3 regions of the Streptomyces coerulescens genome follow, and region 3 is predicted to be linked to each of the others. Evidence: riboswitches for the same ligand, from Rfam matches in the RefSeq annotation. Region 3 holds a riboswitch; each other region holds the start of a gene.
The links. A riboswitch is a leader RNA that binds a small molecule or an ion and turns the genes downstream of it on or off. The one in region 3 is predicted to bind cyclic di-AMP.
Positions count from the first base shown of each region.

Region 1: it holds a riboswitch for cyclic di-AMP, as region 3 does, so the genes downstream of both, ACFPQ9_RS17390 (LysM peptidoglycan-binding domain-containing protein) here and ACFPQ9_RS02935 (LysM peptidoglycan-binding domain-containing M23 family metallopeptidase) in region 3, are expected to answer to the same signal.
Region 2: it holds a riboswitch for cyclic di-AMP, as region 3 does, so the genes downstream of both, ACFPQ9_RS16450 (C40 family peptidase) here and ACFPQ9_RS02935 (LysM peptidoglycan-binding domain-containing M23 family metallopeptidase) in region 3, are expected to answer to the same signal.

Region 1 is NZ_JBHSKM010000008.1:668,933-672,849, forward strand. It holds gene ACFPQ9_RS17380 (CHRD domain-containing protein) at 1-691, opposite strand, end outside; gene ACFPQ9_RS17385 (polyprenyl synthetase family protein) at 887-1,897, opposite strand; cyclic di-AMP (ydaO/yuaA leader) riboswitch at 2,639-2,813, shown strand; gene ACFPQ9_RS17390 (LysM peptidoglycan-binding domain-containing protein) at 2,819-3,547, shown strand; gene ACFPQ9_RS17395 (HAD family hydrolase) at 3,582-3,917, opposite strand, start outside.
Region 2 is NZ_JBHSKM010000008.1:477,716-481,632, reverse strand. It holds gene ACFPQ9_RS16455 (tellurite resistance/C4-dicarboxylate transporter family protein) at 1-820, opposite strand, end outside; gene ACFPQ9_RS16450 (C40 family peptidase) at 1,200-2,378, opposite strand; cyclic di-AMP (ydaO/yuaA leader) riboswitch at 2,387-2,556, opposite strand; gene pcrA (DNA helicase PcrA) at 2,919-3,917, shown strand, end outside.
Region 3 is NZ_JBHSKM010000002.1:306,758-310,674, forward strand. It holds gene ACFPQ9_RS02930 (SGNH/GDSL hydrolase family protein) at 1-251, opposite strand, end outside; gene ACFPQ9_RS02935 (LysM peptidoglycan-binding domain-containing M23 family metallopeptidase) at 498-1,427, opposite strand; cyclic di-AMP (ydaO/yuaA leader) riboswitch at 1,432-1,597, opposite strand; gene ACFPQ9_RS02940 (tyrosine-protein phosphatase) at 2,180-2,977, shown strand; gene ACFPQ9_RS02945 (DUF6126 family protein) at 3,006-3,125, opposite strand; gene ACFPQ9_RS02950 (helix-turn-helix domain-containing protein) at 3,122-3,754, opposite strand; gene ACFPQ9_RS02955 (aspartate aminotransferase family protein) at 3,876-3,917, opposite strand, start outside.

The DNA.
Region 1 (3,917 bases), on a different contig from region 3:
CACCACCCTCGGCGGGCTTGCACTCGTAGATCTGCTTGCCCTTGATGACGGACGCCTGGAAGTTGTCGAGCGCGTCCCGGAAGTCGAACGCGGCGACGGTGACCTTGTGGAGCTGCCCCCGCACCGCCCCGCCCGGGAACTCCGCCGTGTGGAGGTTGGCGTAGAACGAACTCGGGTCGGTCTTGAGGGCGTTGAGGAGGACGGGGTCCTTCACCTGGACGGTGCCGGTCAGGCTGTGGCCCTTGTGCTTGCCGAGCAGGCCGCCGAAGTCGACCTTGATACCGCCGTTGGTGCCCTTGGCACCCTGGTGGATGTGGAGCGCGGTCGGCTTTCCGGTGCCGCGCCAGGTGACGGCGACGGACACCTTGTCGCCCTTGACCTTCACGAACTCCAGGGCGGCACCGTCCTTGTCCCCGACGGCGGGCCCGCCCTCGACGGGCACCTCGTTGGCCCCGCGGAGACTGGCGGCGAGGATCGTGCCCCCGCCGATGCCCCCGCGGACGCCCGCGCCGCCTGTCCCGCTCTGGCTCACGATCCCCTGCGCGTCACTTCCGGCATGTCCCGCGTGGTCGGCGCGGTCACCTCCGGCGGCGAAGGCGGGAATCACCGCGGCGGCGACACCACCGGCGGCGGCCACCGCGACAGCGGTGACGATCAGGCTCTTACGGCGCTTCGAGAACGTCGTCTTCATGCCCATGATTCTGTTTTCTCCCCGTAATGCGGCTGACGCCCCCTGCGTCAGCTTCTGGGCATTCATACGGAGGAGATCTTAGTTTGGACTCAGTCCAGATTTGTGACGTGCATCACACGCCCGGGTTCGGGGCGGCTTGCTCGTTTTGGGGGCTTATTCGTTTGGGGTGGCCCATTCGTTTGGGGCGGCCTGTTCTCAGCCGGCCCGATGCACCACCGCGTCGCACAGCTCCATCAACGCGGCCTTGGCATACATGTCCGGCAACGGCGCCAGCGCGGCCCGCGCATCCTCCGCGTACCGGACCGTGTCCCGGCGCGCCTGCTCCAGCGCCGGGTGCTCCCGAAGCCCGGCCACCGCCTCCGCCAACCGCGCGTCGTCGCTCAGGTCGGAGTCCAGCAGCTCGCACAGCGCGATGTCCTCGGCCAGCCCCAACCGCGCGGCCCGCTCCCGCAGCCGCAGCACCGTCAGGGTCGGAACGCCCTCACGCAGATCCGTCCCCGGCGTCTTGCCGGACTCGTGCGAGTCACTCGCGATGTCCAGCACGTCGTCCGCCAGCTGGAAGGCGACACCCAGCCGCTCCCCGTACTGCGTCAGCACATCGACGACCGTCTCGTCGGCGCCCGACATCATCGCCCCGAACCGGCACGACACCGCCACGAGCGACCCGGTCTTCCCGCTGAGCACGTCCAGATAGTGCTCCACGGGGTCGCGCCCGTCCTGCGGGCCCGCCGTCTCCAGGATCTGCCCGGTGACCAGCCGCTCGAACGCCTCGGCCTGCACCCGTACCGCCTCGGGCCCGAGGTCGGCGAGGATGTGCGAGGCACGCGCGAAGAGGAAGTCGCCGGTCAGTACGGCGACCGAGTTGCCCCAGCGGGCGTTCGCGCTGTCGACCCCGCGCCGCACCGCGGCCTCGTCCATCACGTCGTCGTGGTACAGCGTCGCCAGATGGGTGAGCTCGACCACGACGGCCGACGGGACGACCCCCGGCGCATACGGGTCCCCGAACTGGGAAGCGAGCATCACCAGCAGCGGCCGGAACCGCTTCCCACCCGCCCGCACCAGGTGCTGGGCGGCCTCGGTGATGAAGGGGACCTCACTCTTGGTGGCTTCGAGCAACCCCTCCTCGACAGCCGCCAATCCGGCCTGGACATCGGCCTCCAGAGCCTGGTCCCGCACGCTCAGCCCGAACGGCCCGACGACGGTCACGAGGGGTCTCCTGTCTGCTGGTGTCCACTGGCGGTTACACGGTTTGTCGATAGGTCGCTGCCACCACTCAAGTCAGCGTATCCGGTCGCGTTTCGATCACCGATGCCGCCCACCCGTCCACCCCGGGCGGTATCGGATCACAGCCGGTATGTTTTTGATCACCTGATAAGGCCTGATATCGATCGACTTATAAGGAAGTAGCGGACCGTGTCCTGAACCGAGGTCGCCATTCAGCCCGGGGAGCGGCACCACCTTCACTGACATGGACATGTCGACCGAACCCCACCCCCTCCCGCCTCCTCCCACCCCCCGCCACCTCCCTCCGCGACCCCTCACCCTCCCCCGCCCACGCCACGCACGACTCGGCGGCGAGCCTCGACCCGGAGCCCGTGAACTCGCGGGCGAACAGGCGCTTTTCCGTCGGACACGGGAAAAACAGACTCCACGGACAGGCAGTTAAAGGCGAGTTGGAGGCATTGCCCGATTTGCCGCTCTTGCGACCACCAGTGAGTTGGGTCACTCACGCCGGGTCGCGCACCCGGCCCGCCACACCCCCTTCCCTCCTTGCCCCGAAAGCAAGTTGAGGATTGGCAACCGCAAAGGATCAAGCGGCCCAAACGAACCAGACCATGGTCAAACTGCGCAACAGGTGCCCTCGGCACTTGTTCCGGGCATGTGCTCTCGCATACGTTCCCGCTCGTCGGGCGGACGCCTAATCCTGCCGCTGCCCGAGTCATCCACCCACGTAACTCACACACGCACGGCAGGAGCGGGGGACCCAGGTAAGCCGCCGGACCGGACGCCTTGATGGCGCACCGGACCGGCTAGGGGTGAAGTCGCGCTGCCGCACGGTGGCCCGGCCGGGCATCTCCCGCCCGAACCCGACAGCTCACCTCGCAGGCGTCGGAGAGGAACAGCGCCATGCCCCGAGGCAAGCACCGCCGCCCCCGCACCACCCCGCTCACCCACCGAGTCGTCATCGCCGGAACCGGCACCGCCGCTCTCGCCCTCCCCCTCCTGGGCGCGACCGCCGCGAGCGCCGCAGAGCCCGCCACGGCGAAGGTCGGGTCCGTCGTGTACACCACCAAGAAGGGCGACACGCTCTACGGCATCGCCGACCGGTACGACGTCCAGGGCGGCTGGAAGCAGCTCTACAAGGACAACCGCAAGGCGGTCGGCGACAACCCCCGGCTGATCCACCCGGGCACCGACCTCAAGGTCCGGGCGACCAAGAAGGTCAGCACGCCGAGCAAGACGGCCGACAAGGCCGCCGCGCCCGCCAAGAAGTCCTCCGTGGCGCAGGCCACCCAGTCCTCCGTGAAGACGTTCCCGGACAACCTCGACGGCTGGATCCGCAACGCCCTGCACATCATGGGGCAGAACGGAATCCCCGGGTCGTACGAGGGCATTCACCGCAACATCATGCGTGAGTCGTCCGGCAACCCGCTGGCCATCAACAACTGGGACTCCAACGCCGTGGCCGGCACCCCGTCCAAGGGCCTCCTCCAGGTCATCGACCCCACCTTCGCGGCCTACCACGTGCCGGGGACCGTGTACGACCCCTACAACCCGGTCGCGAACATCGTGGCCGCCTGCAACTACGCGGCCGCGCGCTACGGCTCGATCGACAACGTGAACGGGCCCTACTAGGCGAAGCAAGTCACCTATTGGCGCATATCACCCCTTAACGGACGATGTGTGCCAAGGTGCCCGCAAACAGTCTCTCGAGGACGACGGCGATGCCGTCGTCCTCGTTCGACTCCGTGATCTCGTCGGCGACCGCCTTCAGTTCGGGATGCGCGTTGGCCATCGCGACCCCATGGGCGGCCCAGTCGAACATGGGGATGTCATTGGGCATGTCCCCGAAGGCGATGGTCTCGCGCGGACCGAGGCCGAGATGCTCGGCCGCGAGCGCGAGTCCGGTCGCCTTGGTGATGCCGCATGGCTGGAGTTCGACGGTGCCGGGCCCCGACATGGTGACCGTCGCGAGCGAACCCACCACCGAACGCGCCGTCGCCGC
Region 2 (3,917 bases), on a different contig from region 3:
CCATCGGGAACACCGTCGCCCAGCGGCGGACGTCGTACCGCAGGCGGGGCCAGGCGAACTCGGCGAGGAGCAGGACGGCGTACCAGGCGAGGTCGAGTACGAGCAGCGCGATGGTGACCGTGCGCAGGACGCCGTAGTCGTCGTCGTTCCAGAGGTACAGGCCGGGGCTGTCGGCGGCGAGGAGTTTCGAGCCGGCCAGTGCGGAGATGGCGAGGGCGCCGCCGGCCACCCATTGGTCGCCGGCGCCGCGGGCCAGCTGGCCCGGGTCGAATCGGGGCAGGGCCACGACGTAGAGGACCAGGCCGAGCCAGAAGAACACGAGTGCCGTGTGGGCGAGCCATGCCGTGGCCTCGGCGGCGGCCAGGGTCGCGCCCAGGACCGCCAGGCCCTCTGCGGCCACGCAGCCCAGGAAGACCGCGCCGGGCATGTGCCGGCGCCAGTGGCGCAGGACGGTGAGGAGGAGGCCCGGCCAGAGCAGGGTGGCCAGGGCCAGGAGGGCCTCGGCGAGGGTTACCCAGCCGAGGGTGGTGAAACGGGTGCCGAGCACTGTCGTCGCGGCGATGGCGGTCAGGGCGGCGGGGGTGGCCGCCTCCTTCAGCCATCTCCGGCGGTCCAGGACCAGGCGTGCGGTGAAGTCGCCGGCCAGGGCCAGCCAGGCCGCGCAGGCGAGGGCGAGGGCGATGCGGGAGAGGGTTTCGTAGCCCGTCTGGTGCAGGGCTACCGAGACGATGCCGGTGGCCATGACCGCGGCGCCGGCTGTGGGGGGTCGCTGCGACCACCAGGTGTGGAGGGGGGAGGTGGGGGTCGTGGGGCCGGGCATGGGGCGATGCTATGGAGCGGGGTGGGGGATGAGTGTCCGGCGCGCGCTTGGGTGGGGTGAAATCGCCCGTTGCAGGGGGGTGGGGGCGTGATGCCTGCGGCGGCCCGCTTGTGTGCGGTGGGGGTGCGTGTAGCGCCTGCGGTGGTGTGGTGGGTCGGGGCCGTGCCGGGGGGCGTCCGTCCTCGGTCGGGCGGTTGCCGTCGGGCAGCGAGGCGGGCGTCCGTTGACGCCCGCCGCTGCGGGCGGACACCCCCCGGCACGGCCCCTCACGCCGGAGGGCGACTGCGGCCACGTCTCGATGCAGGCCCACTGCAACGGCCCTTAGGGGCGCGGGGAACTGCGTGACAAGCCGCCACTCGCCGCGTGGCTGTCGTGGGGATCAGGCCGGGCGGACCACGCTGTGGATCGACGACTCGCCGTCGTAGTAGATCGACTCCTCGCGGACGTACGCGCCGGGCTTGGGGGCGTGGATCATCATGCCGTTGCCGATGTAGATGCCCACGTGGGTGACGTCGTCGTAGAAGAAGACCAGGTCTCCGGGCTGGGCGCTGGAGAGGGGGACCGTGGTGCCCGCGTTCACCTGGTCGTAGGTGACGCGGGGGATGTCCACGCCGGCGGCCTTCCAGGCGGCCTGGGTGAGGCCGGAGCAGTCGTAGGAGTCGGGGCCGGTGGCGCCCCAGACGTACGGCTTGCCGATCTGGGAGCGGGAGAAGGCCAGGGCCTTCTCCGCCTTGGCGGCGTAGGAGGAGTCGGCGGTGTCCGAGGACGATGAGTCCGCGCTGCCCGAGTCGGCGGGCGGCTGGGTGCTCTCCTGCTGCTGGGCGGCGGCTTCCTGGCGTTGGCGTTCGGCCTCGGCCTGCTGGCGGGCCAGCTCGGCTGCCTTGCGGGCGGCCTCCTCCTGCTTGCGCTTCTCGATCGCGGCGAGGCGCGCCTTCTCCTCGGCCGTCAGCTTCGAGAGGAGTTCGCGTGCGTCGGAGAGCTTCTGCTGGACGGTGGCCTTGGCGGACTTGAGGTCGTTCTGCGAGTCGGTGAGCGTCTCGAGACTCTGCGTGGCCTCCCGGCGCTTCTGCATCGTCTCGGACTGCTGGGTGAAGTAGTCGTCGACCGACTCCTTCTGACGGCCGGTCATCCGGTCCATCAGCTGGGTCTGGTCGAAGTAGTCCTGCGGGCTGTCCGCCAGGAGGAAGGTCGCGGTGTCGGGGGCCGCGGCACCGGTGCGGTACTGGGCGGCTGCGTTGCGGCCGAGTTCCTCGCGCGCTTCGTTGAGCTTCTGGGTGCGCTGGGCGACGTCGTCGAGGAGGGTGTCGACGCGCTTGCGCTGCTTCGCGGTCTTGTCCTTGGCCGCGTTGTACTTCTCGGTCGCCGACTCCGCCTGGCGGTAGAGGTCGTCGACCTTCTTCTCCACCTCTTCGAGGCTGGGCTTGTCGTCCGTCGACGGGCTGGCGTTGGCCGTCTGGGACAGCAGGGCCACGGAGGTGAGGGCGGCCGTGGCGAGGGCGGGGGTGCGTATGCCTGCTATGCGCGTACCGGCGGGACGCGACTTGCGGTGCGACGCCAAGGGAGGCGACTCCTTCCATGCTCCGCCTACCGAGTTAGCTGTCGGGTTCGGGCGGGTGGTTCGGAAGGGTTGCCCTACGGCCGTTCCCGGGAAGGGAAGTCGGGCCGATTCACCCCAAGTTCGGTGGGTCCCCGGTTCCGGTCACCGTTGGGTGCGCCGGACTCGGCGGAGGCCGTGCGGCCCGGCGACGTTCGCCGGTGGGGGTCGTACGGCCTGCCCGGCACGGTAGCCAACTCGTGTGGCCCCTGTGAAGGTTGATGTTCGATATGCCCGATACATTTTCGTGACCTTGGTTCTGAACGGCGGAGGTGGTGGCTGGTTCGGGTGAGTGTGCGGGGGCTTGGGTTGTGTGGGTGGGGTGGGTGGATTGTGTTGGTTTGGGGGATGGGGAGGTGGTCTGGGGTGGCCGGTTGCGGATTGTGATGGGGGTGTTACGAGGGGTGGTGAGAGGTGGTCGATGGGAGGATCGTTGGGTTGGGGCCGGCGATGTTCCGAGGGTGGGGGCGGGCTGTCAGTGGGGCGGCCTAGACTCGGAGAGCGATGAGCAGCCTCTTTGACGACAGCTTCCTGGCGGACCTCCAGGCCCCTCGGGCCCACGAGGAAGAGCACCCGCCGCCGCCCGAGGACGACCACGCTCCGGAACCGGTTCCGGACGATCTGTTCGGTGGGAAGTTCGACGTGCCACCGGACCGGGACGGTCACTACCGCGACGGCGCCCCGCGGCCGGTCATCGACGCCGCCGCGCTGCTGGAGGGGCTGAACGACAACCAGCGCGCCGCCGTCGTCCACTCCGGCACCCCGCTGCTCATCGTGGCCGGTGCCGGATCCGGCAAGACGCGTGTGCTCACCCATCGCATCGCCCATCTGCTCGCCGAGCGGAATGTGCATCCGGGGCAGATCCTCGCGATCACCTTCACCAACAAGGCCGCGGGCGAGATGAAGGAGCGCGTCGAGCAGCTCGTCGGCCCGCGCGCCAACGCGATGTGGGTGATGACCTTCCACAGCGCGTGTGTGCGCATCCTGCGCCGGGAGAGCAAGAAGCTCGGGTTCACCTCGTCGTTCTCGATCTACGACGCCGCCGACAGCAAGCGGCTCATGGCGCTCGTGTGCCGTGATCTGGATCTCGATCCCAAGCGGTATCCGCCCAAGTCCTTCAGCGCCAAGATCAGCAACCTGAAGAACGAGCTGATCGACGAGGAGGACTTCGCCGCCCAGGCGACGGACGGCTTCGAGAAGACCCTCGCCCAGGCGTACGCCCTGTACCAGTCGCGGTTGCGGGAGGCCAATGCCCTCGACTTCGACGACCTGATCATGACGACGGTCAATCTGCTGCGGGCCTTCCCGGACGTCGCCGAGCACTATCGTCGGCGGTTCAGGCATGTCCTGGTGGATGAGTACCAGGACACCAACCACGCCCAGTACGCGCTGGTGCGCGAGCTCGTCGGGACCAGCGAGCACCCCGTCGACGTGCCGCCGAGCGAGTACGACGTCCCGCCCGCCGAGCTGTGTGTGGTGGGTGACGCCGACCAGTCCATCTAT
Region 3 (3,917 bases):
TCGTTGCCGCCCGCACAGAACGAGACCAGGTCCGGGGCCAGTTCGGCGGCCTTCGGAAGCTGGTCCTCGATGATCTGGTCGAGCAGTTTGCCGCGCACGGCGAGGTTGGTGTAGTTGAAGTCGCCCTCGGGGCGCCGGTCCGCCAGCAGGACCGCGAACCGGTCCGCCCAGCCGACGAATGCCCCGTCGGGGCCGGGGTCGCCGACGCCCTCGGTGAAGCTGTCCCCCACCGCAACGTACGACCCGATCACTGCACTGCTGTCACTCTTCGAATCGTCTGCCACATCGGCACATGATTCCCTTTCGAATGTGACCTACGCGACCGTAGGAAAAGGTTGACGAGCGGTGAGATAAGCCACTCCTAAAGTGTTCGCCAAACGTGGAATAACCCTGTGAACAGGGGTGTTGTGGGCGCAACATGCCGAAGGCCGGACCCGGGGATCGGGGTCCGGCCTTCGGCCGCGTGTCAGGCAGGTGGTTCTCGCGTGGGACGCGCGTCAGCCGATGGCGACGCCCTTGGCGCGCAGGTAGGCGATCGGGTCCACGTCCGAGCCGTAGTCCGGCGTGGTGCGGATCTCGAAGTGCAGGTGCGGGCCGGTGACGTTGCCGGTCGCGCCGGAGAGGCCGATCTGCTGGCCCGCGGTCACCGTCTGGCCGCCGGCGACCGAGAGCGAGGACAGGTGGGCGTACTGGGCGTAGTGGCCGTCGGCGAGCTGGATGACGACCTGGTTGCCGTAGGCGCCGCCCCAGCCGGCCGAGACGACGGTGCCCGCGCCGACCGCCTTCAGCGGAGTGCCGGTCGCGGCGGCGAAGTCGACGCCGGTGTGGTAGCCGCTGGACCACATGCTGCCCGCGACCTTGTAGGCGGTGCCGAGGGAGGCGCCGGTCAGCGGAGCGGAGAAGCCGTTGACCGTGCTGGTGGCGGTGGTCGCCTTCTGCGCCTTCTTCGGCGCGGCGGGCTTCGCGGCGGACGAGTCCTTCGCGGACGACTTGGACGCCGAAGAGGGCTTGGAGGACGACGTCTTGGGGGCGGTCGTCGCGGCCTTCTTGCCACCGATGGTGAGCTTGAGACCCGGGTGGATCAGCGACGGGTCGGCGCCGACGGTCTCACGGTTGTCGGCGTAGAGCTGCTTCCAGCCACCGCTGACGTTCTGCTCGTCGGCGATCTTCGAAAGGTAATCGCCGACCTTCACCGAATAGGTCCGCACGTCCGTCTTCTTCGGGGCGGCCTTCTTCTCGACAGCCTTCTGGCCGGCGACCGGAAGGGACTGAACGGCCTTTTCCGAAACGGAGTGCGAGGGAGCGGCGTGGGCGCCGGTGGCTCCCATGAGCGGAAGAGCGAGAGCGGCGCCACCGGTTCCGGCGACGGCGATGGAGCGGGTGAAGCGCAGGGACTTCGGACGGCGATGCTTACCCTTCGCGGGCATGACGAATTCCTCTCCGGCGCCTGCGAGGTGAGCTGTCGGGTGCGGGCTGGAGATGCCCGGCCGCGCCGTGGCGCGACTTGACCCCTAGCCGTTCCGGAGACCGGAACAGGCGGTTGTACCTGTGGGTCCCCCGCTCCTGCCGTGCACGGGTGAGTTTGCGCGGAATCCGAGCGGCGGCAGGATTGGGCGTCCGTCCGGATTGGTCGTGAACGTAAGCGAGGAAGACGCATGGGAACAAGTGAGAGGTTCCGTCCGAATGCGTTCCCGTTGATCCCTTGTGGGAATTAACCGTCACGGTCCGTGAAATATGTGAGTGCCGTACGGCTCAAAGTCCCTTGAAAAGGGCATGAATTACGTGGACATGACGGGCGACTCACTGTCACGGATATGACGCTGCTCACGTGACACTGCTCCAGCTTTCTTTATTGCAGAGCGAGTTGGAATGAAGGCGCCAATTCGGACAGAACACCTAGATGTGACGGAGTCGAATAACTGGCACATCAAGGTCGCCCTCGAAGCCGACGTGAAGCCCGTGATGCACCATTAAGACCCTTCAGTGAATTTCGCCCGTTTCAAGGCATTCGCACGCCACTGTCGGATCCATGTCCCACAGTCGGAGCACCGGAAGGGCTCGCCGTGACAGCGCCTGTGGACAACTCATTGCCTCAGGAATCCATGTCGTATGGTCGAGAGCGCACCCCGTCGGCCGCATCGCCGAGCCGCGCCGCCGGGGCCGACCGGGAGGAGCCCCCGTGACGCAGCAGATCCCGTCGACCGAGCCTGAACTGGCCGGGGTTCGCAACTTCCGTGATGTCGGCGGCCTGCCCACAGTGGACGGACGACGGGTGCGGCACGGAGTGCTCTTCCGCAGCGGCCACCTCGCGCACGCGACCGTCGAGGACGCCGACTTCCTCGGTTCCCTGGGGCTGCACACGATCTTCGACTTCCGCAACGCGGCCGACCAGAAGCTCGAAGGACCGGACGTCGAGCTGCCGGGCGTGCGCAACGTCAACCTGCCGCTTTCGGACCCGGCGGACGGCGCGGAGTTCTGGAAGATGGTCCGGGACGGCGACCTCGACCAGCTGCGCGGGATACTGGCGGACGGCAAGGGCGCGAACCGGATGATCGTCTCCTACCGCTCGATCATCAAGGAGCGCACCGGCGAGCACTCCCAGGTACTGCACTCGCTCGCCGAGGACAGCGTCCCGGCCCTGATGCACTGCGCGGCCGGCAAGGATCGCGCGGGTCTGTCCATCGCCGTGACGCTGCTGGCCCTCGGCGTCGAGCGCGAGGCGATCGTCGCCGACTACCTGGAGTCCAACGCCAAGCACCGCCGCTACAAGGTGCGCCGCAGCAGCAGCGACGCCTCCGCCTACTCGCCCGAGGTCATGGAGCTGCTCAGCCCGCTGTTCGACGCGCGCGCCGAGTATCTGACGGCGGCCTTCGAGACGATCGAGGAGACGTGGGGCGGCGTCGACACGTACCTGGAGCAGGGCCTGCGGCTGGCCCCCGAGACACGGGAGCGCCTGCGGGATCGGCTGCTCGACTGACGATGCCCCGGCGCGGGCGCGTCCGCGTCTACTTCGCGCCCGCCTCGAACAGGAAGTAGATGAAGGCGGCGAAGACGTGCCCCACCGCGATGTAGATGAACAACCGGATCCACAGGGCGCGCGGGAACTTGTCCTCGATGTTGCTCATGGCGTCACTCCAGGGGTGGGGCCCAGGCACAGGGTGGCCGTGGGGCTCTGCAACAGGGTGTGGACGAACAGCAGCTCGACCCCGCCCGGGTCCAGGGCGGCGATGCGGTGCGGGGTGAGCGAGTCGAAGTGCGCGCTGTCACCGGGCGCGAGCCGGTGTGTGGTGTCCCCGAGGCGCAGCCGCAACCGCCCTTCGAGGACGTAGAGCCACTCCTCGCCGGGATGGACCCGCACGATGTCGCCCTGCGAGCCGTGCGGCACATGGACGCGCAGGGCCTGCATCCCGCGTCCGGGCGCGCCCGCCTGCCAGTACGTCCAGCCACCGGCGGCGGTGGGTTCCATGTCGGCCGCCCGCACGACGGCGTCCCGGTCGGCGACCGACTCGCCGAGCAGCTCGGAAACCGTCGTACCGTAGATGCGCGCGAGCGCGAGCAGCATCGGCAGCGAGGGCTGGCGCTGCCCGGTCTCCAGCCGGGAGAGATGGGCCGGCGACAGCCCGGCGGAGCGGGCCGCGGCCTCCAGGGTGAGGGCGGCTCGGCGACGCAGGGCCCGCAGCTGTGGCGCGACGACGGGTAGCGCCTCGGTCGGCACCGCCTCATCGCCCTCGGGCGAGGTCTCGGGAGAGCTCATGCTCTCCATTCAGCCGCAGCTTTGCCTCTGCGGCAAATTTCTTGCCTCAGAGGCAAAGCCTGGCGGGGGGAGGCGAGCGGAGCGGCCTACCGACCCCTCGCCGCCGGAGCCTGCCGGGCCCTCACCGGTTGGCCACCGCCTGCTTGATCAACGTCTTGCCGAA